DNA from 2 places in the Pseudarthrobacter sp. LMD1-1-1.1 genome. Region 1 is predicted to be linked to the other one. Evidence: predicted binding sites of a transcription regulator. Region 1 holds the regulator's gene; the other holds the start of a gene.
What was found. The regulator Rex, encoded in region 1, represses fermentation and respiration genes when NADH is low (regulators of the CRP and FNR family bind a similar motif). The targets are predictions, from matches to a motif close to CTTGTGAANNNNTTCACAAG.
Positions count from the first base shown of each region.

Region 2: benA (benzoate 1,2-dioxygenase large subunit) is a predicted target of Rex. The motif match lies at 2,060-2,079, and genes of this name have one in related genera.

Region 1 is NZ_JBEGHP010000001.1:129,224-133,448, forward strand. Features, by position in the region: gene MRBLMD1_RS00605 (3-deoxy-7-phosphoheptulonate synthase) at 1-399, shown strand, start outside; gene MRBLMD1_RS00610 (helix-turn-helix domain-containing protein) at 554-766, shown strand; gene MRBLMD1_RS00615 (30S ribosomal protein bS22) at 918-1,016, shown strand; gene MRBLMD1_RS00620 (HAD family hydrolase) at 1,121-1,939, opposite strand; gene MRBLMD1_RS00625 (glutaredoxin family protein) at 2,018-2,272, shown strand; gene MRBLMD1_RS00630 (redox-sensing transcriptional repressor Rex) at 2,283-2,987, shown strand; gene MRBLMD1_RS00635 (hypothetical protein) at 3,059-3,886, opposite strand; gene MRBLMD1_RS00640 (YceI family protein) at 4,120-4,225, opposite strand, start outside.
Region 2 is NZ_JBEGHP010000024.1:395,531-399,755, reverse strand. Features, by position in the region: gene MRBLMD1_RS18265 (benzoate/H(+) symporter BenE family transporter) at 1-871, opposite strand, end outside; gene catA (catechol 1,2-dioxygenase) at 963-1,844, opposite strand; gene benA (benzoate 1,2-dioxygenase large subunit) at 2,174-3,559, shown strand; gene benB (benzoate 1,2-dioxygenase small subunit) at 3,595-4,131, shown strand.

The sequences.
Region 1 (4,225 bases):
GTCATCCTCCGCGGCGGCCGGAAGGGCCCCAACTACTCGGCGGCCGATGTGGAACGCGCCTCCACCGAACTGGCGGGCAAGGGGCTCAACCCCCGCCTGATCGTTGATGCGAGCCACGCCAACAGCGGCAAGAGCCACCACCGGCAGGCTGAGGTGGCGCTGGAGATCGGTGCCCAGCTTGAGGAAGGCGGCGCAGCGGCCCGGGCAGTGGCCGGTGTGATGCTGGAAAGCTTCCTGGTGGGCGGCGCCCAGAACCTTGACGTTGCGGAACACGCCGCGGGACGGGCGGAACTGGTCTACGGCCAGAGCGTTACCGACGCCTGCATGGACTGGGATGTTTCCGCGTCAGTCCTGGAGCAGCTGGCGGCGTCGGCACGGAAACGCCGGGCCTCGAATTAGGGGGCGAAATAGGGGAAACACTACTTTCACATCTGCCACATGAACATCTAGAGTATCTGTTTAGGTGGTTGGTGGATGGCTCAGCATCGGAACACCGCATTGGCACGTACCTGGGGTCACTGTTGTCCATCCGTCAGCAAAGGAAAATAGGGAAATGTCGGCAGAACAGAACTTCTCCAACGCGAAGTTCCTGACCGTGGCTGAAGTGGCCGAGGTCATGCGCGTCTCCAAAATGACTGTTTACCGCCTGGTTCACTCAGGCGAAATGCCCGCGGTGCGCTTCGGCCGCTCCTACCGTGTCCCCGAAAACGCCGTCGAACAGTACCTCAAAGGTGCTGTTGTGGACGGCCACACCGAGACCGCCTGAGGCGGCCTGTCCCGAGCCGCCCCCGATAAGCGGTACCCTGTTAAGGAACGTTTTACGTCATTGTAAGAATCTGTCAGTTGTTCAGTTCGTAGCTTTGTCCGCGGACATTCCCCATCAGGCAGGTACTGCATCTAGTTTGTAAGGAACTTTCGTGGGTTCAGTTATCAAGAAGCGTCGCAAGCGTATGGCCAAGAAGAAGCACCGCAAGTTGCTTCGCAAGACCCGTCACCAGCGCCGCAACAAGAAGTAGAGATACTTCGAACAGCGTGGAAATGCCCGTCGCCTTCCAAAGGCGGCGGGCATTTTTTTGTCTTCAGGGTTTAGACTGCAGGCTTTTGGCTGCGGCAGGGTGGTTTATGCCCGGGGACCGCGGATGCGGGCGAAGCCCTTCCAGAGGCCGTAGACAGCGCCGCCGAAGGTTGCTGCCTTGAGGCCCAGCGTGGCAGCGCGGCGGCCCGCGCGGAAGTCATAAACGGGCCAGTTCCGGTCCCGGGCGTGCCGGCGAAGCTTGGCGTCCGGGTTGATGGCCACGGGGTGTCCCACCAGTGACAGCAGCGGCACGTCGTTGTAGGAATCGCTGTACGCCCAGCAGCGTTTGAGGTCCAGGCCCTCCTGGTCCGCAATTCCCTGGACCGCTACGGCTTTGGCCGAGCCGTGCAGGATGTCCCCCACCAGGCGCCCGGTGTACATGCCGTCCGACACCTCACCTACTGTCCCGAGCGCTCCGGTCAGCCCCAGCCGGGTGGAGATGACTGTTGCCACTTCGATGGGGGTGGCCGTCACCAGCCAGACGCGGCGGCCCACCCGCAGGTGCTGTTCCGCCAACGCCTTGGCGCCGGGCCAGATCCGCGATGCGATCATCTCGTCGTAGACTTCTTCGCCGAGGGCCTTGATGTCGTCAACGGTGATGCCGGCGGCCAGCGTCAGGGCCGAATCACGGACCGCATGGACGTCGTCGATATTCTCACCGCGCGCCACGAACTTGAACTGCTTCCACGCGAATCCGGCCGCCTGGGCCAGGGTGAACGCGCCGCGCTGGTGCATCTTCCGCGCCACGTGGAAGAGGCTGGCGCCGCGCATCAAAGTATTGTCCACATCGAAAAACGCCGCTTCACCGGGCTGCGGCGCAGCAACCGGCCGCGTGACGACGGCGACGTATTTCTCCTCGGGCATGGACTTGAGTCTAGTCAATCCACCCGCTGGCCGCCGTCGGCGTCACCCGCACGGCGCGAACGGCGATACCGTTAAGCCATGGCTACCCCCCGCGTCGTCCTGGTCACCAAAGCTGACTGCCACCTTTGCGAGGAGGCGCGCGACGCCGTCGGCCGGGTCACTGCCTCGTTGGGCCTTACCTGGAGCGAAGAGCTGGTGGACAACCAGCCCGAACTGCGGGAGCGTTACGCCGAAGAGATCCCCGTGGTCCTGGTTGACGGGGTGCAGCGCGACTTCTGGAAGATCGACGAAGCCCGGCTGGAACGCGTCCTGCAGCGCGCCATGGCCAATTAGGGGGATGCGAGTGACGTCCTTGGATTCAACGTCCCAGCCTGTCCCGGGCGTCCCGGATGCCGCGGGTGCACCGGCAAAGCAAATTCCCCCTGCTGCCGTGGCCCGGTTGACCCTGTACCTCCGGGCCCTGAACACGCTGCTGGCCGAGGGTGTTGAGCGCGTCTCCTCTGACTCTTTGGCGGAAGCCTCCGGCGTCAGTTCCTCAACGCTGCGCAAGGACCTGTCCCACGTGGGGTCCTACGGCACCAGGGGAGTGGGGTACGAGGTCCAGTACCTCAGCCGCCACATTGCCGCGGCCCTGGGGCTCACGCATGACTGGAAAGTGGCCATCGTCGGAGCCGGAAACCTGGGCAAGGCGCTGGCACGCTACGGCGGCTTTGAATCGCGTGGCTTCGATGTGGTGGCCATCTTCGACGCGGACCAGATGGTGGTGGGCAACGAGGTGGGATGGCTGCGGGTCAGCGACGTCGCGGACCTTGAGACCGTCCTCCACCGCACCGGGGCCAACATGGTGGTGCTGGCGCTTCCTGCGGCGGTGGCGCAGGGCATCTGCGACCGGGTGGTGGCGGCGGGCGTGCACAGCGTGCTCAGCTTCGCACCGGTAATGCTCCAGGTTCCGGAAGGGGTCAACCTCCGCAAGGTGGACATGGCCACGGAGCTGCAGATCCTGGCCTACCACGCCCAGCGGGCGCAGGCGCCGGGGCAGACAGCCTAGGGGCACGGTTTAAAGGCGGCGGCCCGGGATGCTGGACATCCCGGGCCGCCGCTGCGTTCTGTGGTTGGTGGTCAGCGCCCGTAAGGGTTGCCGAAGCCACCGGAATACGGGTTGGCGAAGGGCTGCTGCTTCCGGAAGTAGGGGGCAGCGGCAGGGAGGTAGAGCAGGACGATGGCGGCGATCCCCAGGACGGTCCCGATCGTTGCAAAGGAGGGGATTCCGAACAGGCCGAAGACCGACAGTGCAGCAAAGACGGTTCCCAGGATGCGGGCCCAGTTCTTGCCCTTGCGGATGAAGAAGGCCACCAGCAGGTAGAGGGCGGCGCCGATGATGCCAAAGACCACCAGGGAGCCGGCGATGAAGGGCTTGATGTCGTCGTAGGTGATGTCCGCCCCGCTGGCCCGGACCTGCTGTTCAAATTCCTGCCGGAACTGCGGGGCATCCAGCTGGGTGAGGTTGACGAGGATGGAGATGACATAGATCGCGGTGGCCGCGATCAGCAGCCAGAACGCGATGTTCACCAGCTGGGGGACGCCGTTGCTGCCGGCCGGCTGCGGCTGCTCCGAGGGGTACTGGCCGTAAGGGGACTGGCCATACGGCGACTGCCCGTACTGGGGTGCATTCTGGCCGTAGCCCGGGGCCTGCGGAGCGTTCTGCCCGTACGGGGAACCGTACTGCGGCGCGTTTTGCCCGTACTGCGGCGCTGCGGGCGGTTGGGAACCGTACTGGGGCTGGTTCTGCCCGTACTGGGGAGCGTTCTGGCCATACTGCGGCGCGTTCTGGCCGTAGCGGGGCTGCTGTGGTCCGGGCTGCTGGCTACCGGACTGGCCGTTCCCTGGCTGGCCATTGCCGGAGTGGGGGTCTTGGGGCGCGGGAGGCGGGACGGGAGGAGTACTCATGGCGTTCCTTCTGCAGGTCGGGATCCAGGTAGGCTGCCGGGAATCGGTCCTCAGCCTTCCCCCCAGCGTGGCTTAAGTCCACCGTACCCCCGGCGGGTGGCGTTGTGGGTGATTCAGGCGGGATCCACGCCCGCGGCCGGCAGGTGAACCCGGGGGAAAGGCCCTTGGTTAAACACGGCACCCCGGTACCGGGCCGGGATGGCCTGGTACCGGGGTGCCGTGAACGGGGAAACTTATGCCGCGGGGGCGATGAAGGCCAGTTCCAGGTTGATGGCGACCTTGTCGCTAACCAGCACGCCGCCGGCCTCGAGGACGGCGTTCCAGGTCAGGCCGAAGTCC
Region 2 (4,225 bases), on a different contig from region 1:
AGGCAATGGCGAAGGCGTTCACGGGCGGACGGTGCCCGGCGGCGCGGAGGACGGCGATGCCCTGGCCGTTTTGGACAAACAGCACGGTGAGGGCCAGGGGAACCACCAGTTCCAGCTGGGCAGCCCACGTGAATTCAGGGGCGGTGAACACCGGGGTGGCCAGGAGCTGCCCGCCGGGGGACAGCCTGAACTGCCCGCTGGCCGCCACGGCGATGCAGCCTGCCACCAGGGTGCCCAGGACCGGCGGCAGGAACCTGCCAAGCCCGGGAACTGCGGTGAGGACCAGGAACGCGGCCACCATCGGAGCAGCCACGGCCGGGTTGTCCTGGGTGGAGGCAACGATGTCTGTGCCGAACTTCAGGAACACCGCGGCCACCATGGCCATCACCAGCGGCATGGGCACCAGTGCCATGGCTTTACGCACCACCCCGGTGGCACCCAGGGCGAGGATCAGCACGCCCGAGGTGAAGAAGGCCCCGACGACTTCGGGGAAGGCCAGGTGCTGAAGGGACGGTCCCAGGAGCACCGTGCCGGGGATGGACCAGGCGAAGCCCAGGGGCTGCCGGTAAATGAGCGACATCAGCAGCGTGGCCGCCCCGCCGGAAAAGAGGATGCCAAAAACCCAGGACGACAGCTGGCCCTGGGTCAGGCCGCCGGCCGTCCCCACGGCCAGGGTGACGGCGATGGGTCCGGACGCCGCGAAAATGAGCCCGATGGCCCCGTTGGAGACATAGGACAGTTCCAGGTCGCGAAGAATCCGGCGGGGACCCGCGGGCCGGACCCCCGGGCGTTCCAGCAGGGGTTCCGGCGCCGGCGCCGGCGGGGCTGACCCGACGGATGTGGCGGCCGGGTCGGGGCGGGGATGGCTCATCGGAACTCCTGGCTGGCGCGGAAAAACCGGAGGCGCTCCGAAGCATCAGCTCCGGAGCGCCTCCGTGCGGGGGTGTCTCCCAGTTTGCGTGCTACTTCTTCTGGCCCTGCTTTGCCAGGACGTAGTCATAAACTACTTCCTCGCCCTTGCCGTCGGTACGGGGGCGCGGGTCCAGCATCAGTTCAGGCTTCACTGCCGAGGCGATGTCGTCCGAGTTGTGGGGATCGCCGGGGAAGTACAGCTGCTGCGTGACCGGCTCGTAGCCCGGCGCGGACACCTTGATGTGGATGTGCGCGGGACGCCAGGCGTGCCAGCCCGCGGCGTTGATCAGCTGCCCGCAGGCGCCGTCCGTAGGGATCTGGTAGGGCGCCGGACGCATGGTGTTGATCTCGAACCGGCCGGCGTCTGAGGCCTTGACGGTTGCCCGGAAGAGCCACTCGGGCATGCCCGGGGCGTACTGGGAGTAGAAGCCGGCGGCGTCCGCGTGCCAGATCTCCACCTGGGCACCCTGGATGGGGTTGCCGTCGGTGTCGGTGAACTGGCCGGTGCACCGCAGCGGGGTGCCCTCTTCGTCGTCGCGCATTTCCACGGTGGCGGGCGTCTGGAGTTCCGGAGAGCCGGGAACGTAGTAGGGACCCTCGATGGTGCCGACGGTGCCGGGACGGTCCTGGGAGTTCACGTCCTCAACGGTGTGTTCCAGCCAGACGTCGAGGAACAGCGGCCATTCACCGTCCGTGCCCACCTTGATCAGCCAGGCTTTGAGGGCGTTGTATTCCTCGTAGGTGACCTGGTGCTCGACGACGATGTCGTTGGCGGCCTTGATCAGTGCGCCGGCCAGCAGGCTCACCCGTTCCTTGGATACATCCACCCGCGAGAGCTTGCCTGACGCGGCGAACCGTTCGGTTGCCTTGGAGCCTGCTTCGACGGCGGTGCCTTCGTTTTCCGTGCGGCTGTCCGTTGGGGTTTGGGTCATGACGATGTCCACCTTCTTCATTGAATGGGACAGGAAGGGCTCCTGCTCCCCACGCGTCCTGCGGGGCGGGACGTTCCACCTGCCCTGCTCGGCATCGCGTGATCTTGGTCTCAAGCGTAGGCCCGGAGATAAGGACGTTACAAATATCAACTAGGCGTCTTTTGAGTCATTATCAGTACATAAAGACACCCTTGGTAGAACCTAGGTATTTACCTGATGTGAGGCCAATCACGAGCGGCAAGAATTGCTGGACAACGTCCGCCGCCGAAGCCTCTTCCCGAGTGGACCTCCGCCCATCCGTCCAGCAATCTCCAATGAAGGAGCACGCCATGACCGAGAACCTGATCCATGCCCGCGAGGTCCTTGCCGACGCCGTGATCGACGACCGCGAGAACGGCGTCATTCGGGCCAAGCGCGAGATCTTCACCGACCAGGAGATCTTCGAACTCGAGATGAAGCACATCTTCGAAGGCAACTGGGTGTACCTCGCCCACGAGTCGCAGATCCCAAACGTGGGGGACTACTTCACCACCTATATCGGCCGCACCCCCGTGATGATCACCCGGGACAAGGACGGGAAGCTGAACTGCCTGGTCAACGCCTGTTCGCACCGCGGCGCCATGCTGTGCCGCCGCAAGACGGACAACCGCACCACCTTCACCTGCCCGTTCCACGGCTGGACCTTCAAGAACTCCGGCGAGCTGCTGAAGGTCAAGGACTCCCGGAACGCCGGCTACCCCGAGACCTTCAACAAGGAAGGCTCACACGACCTCACCAAGGTGGCCCGCTTTGAGTCCTACCGCGGCTTCCTGTTCGGCTCGCTGAAGGCCGACGTGCTCCCGCTCGAGGAACACCTCGGGGACGCCACCAAGGTCATCGACTCCATCGTTGACCAGTCACCCGAAGGCCTGGAAGTGCTGCGCGGCTCCTCCACCTACACCTATGACGGCAACTGGAAGGTCCAGGCCGAGAACGGCGCCGACGGCTACCACGTCACGGCCGTGCACTGGAACTACGCGGCCACCACCGCCCGCCGCAGCGCCGGAGACTCCGCCAACAAGACCAAGGCCATGGACGCCGGCAAGTGGGGCAAGGTCAAGGGCGGCTTCTACTCCTACGACCACGGCCACCTGCTGCTGTGGCAGGAATGGACCAACCCGCAGGACCGTCCGCTCTGGGACCGCCGCGACGAGCTCGTGGCCAAGTACGGCGAGGAGATGGCCAACTTCATGATCAACATCTCCCGCAACCTCTGCCTGTACCCGAACGTCTACATCATGGACCAGTTCTCCTCGCAGATCCGCCACTTCCGGCCGATCTCCGCGGACCAGACCGAGGTGACCATCTACTGCATCGCCCCCAAGGGCGAGTCCCAGGAGAACCGTTCAAAGCGCATCCGCCAGTACGAGGACTTCTTCAACGCCACGGGCATGGCCACGCCGGACGACCTGGAGGAATTCCGCTCCTGCAACAAGACCTACTGGGCCACCAGCGCACCGTGGAACGACATGACCCGCGGCTCCACCCACGAGATCGCCGGACCGGATGAGCAGGCGCAGGCCCTGGGCATGAACCGGGTGATCGCCTCCGGCGTGCGCACCGAAGATGAGGGGCTCTACCCCATCCAGCACGGGTACTGGAAGGAAGTCATGGACCGGGCGCTGGCGGAGGAAGAGGAGCGTTCCGCCCTGGAATCCGTTCCCGTCACCGCCTGAGAGAGCCCGCCGGAACCACAGAGAGCGCAGAACCCATGACCAACCTGACCCACACCGCCCCGGTCCTGAAGACCGCGGAGGAAATCGCAACCCTCGAAACCGTCCGGGCGTTCCTCTACCGGGAAGCCCGCCTGCTGGATGACCGCCAGTTCGACGAATGGCTGGAGTGCTACCACCCGGACTCCGAATTCTGGATGCCGGCCTGGGACGTGGACGACCAGCTGACGCAGGACCCCCAGAACGAGATCTCCCTGATCTACTACGACAACCGCGGCGGCATCGAGGACCGGGTGTTCCGGATCAAGACCGACAGGTCATCGGCCACCTCCCTCCCGGAGCCGCGCACCGGCCACAACATCACGGACGTCGAGGTGCTGTCGAACGACGGCGGCACGGTGGAGGTGCGCTTCAACTGGTTCACCCTCTACTTCCGCTACAACACCACGGACACCTACTTCGGCACCAGCTACTACACCCTGGACCTCTCCGGCCCGCAGCCGGTGATCCTGAAGAAGAAAGTGGTCCTGAAGAACGACTACATCCACCACGTGGTGGACGTCTACATGATCTGACCTGCCCCAAGCCGGCGCCCGGTATGTACGGGCGCCGCACGGCAGGTCCCACCCCTGTGCCCGCCGGGCACGCCCCAACTTTTCCCCGGACGCG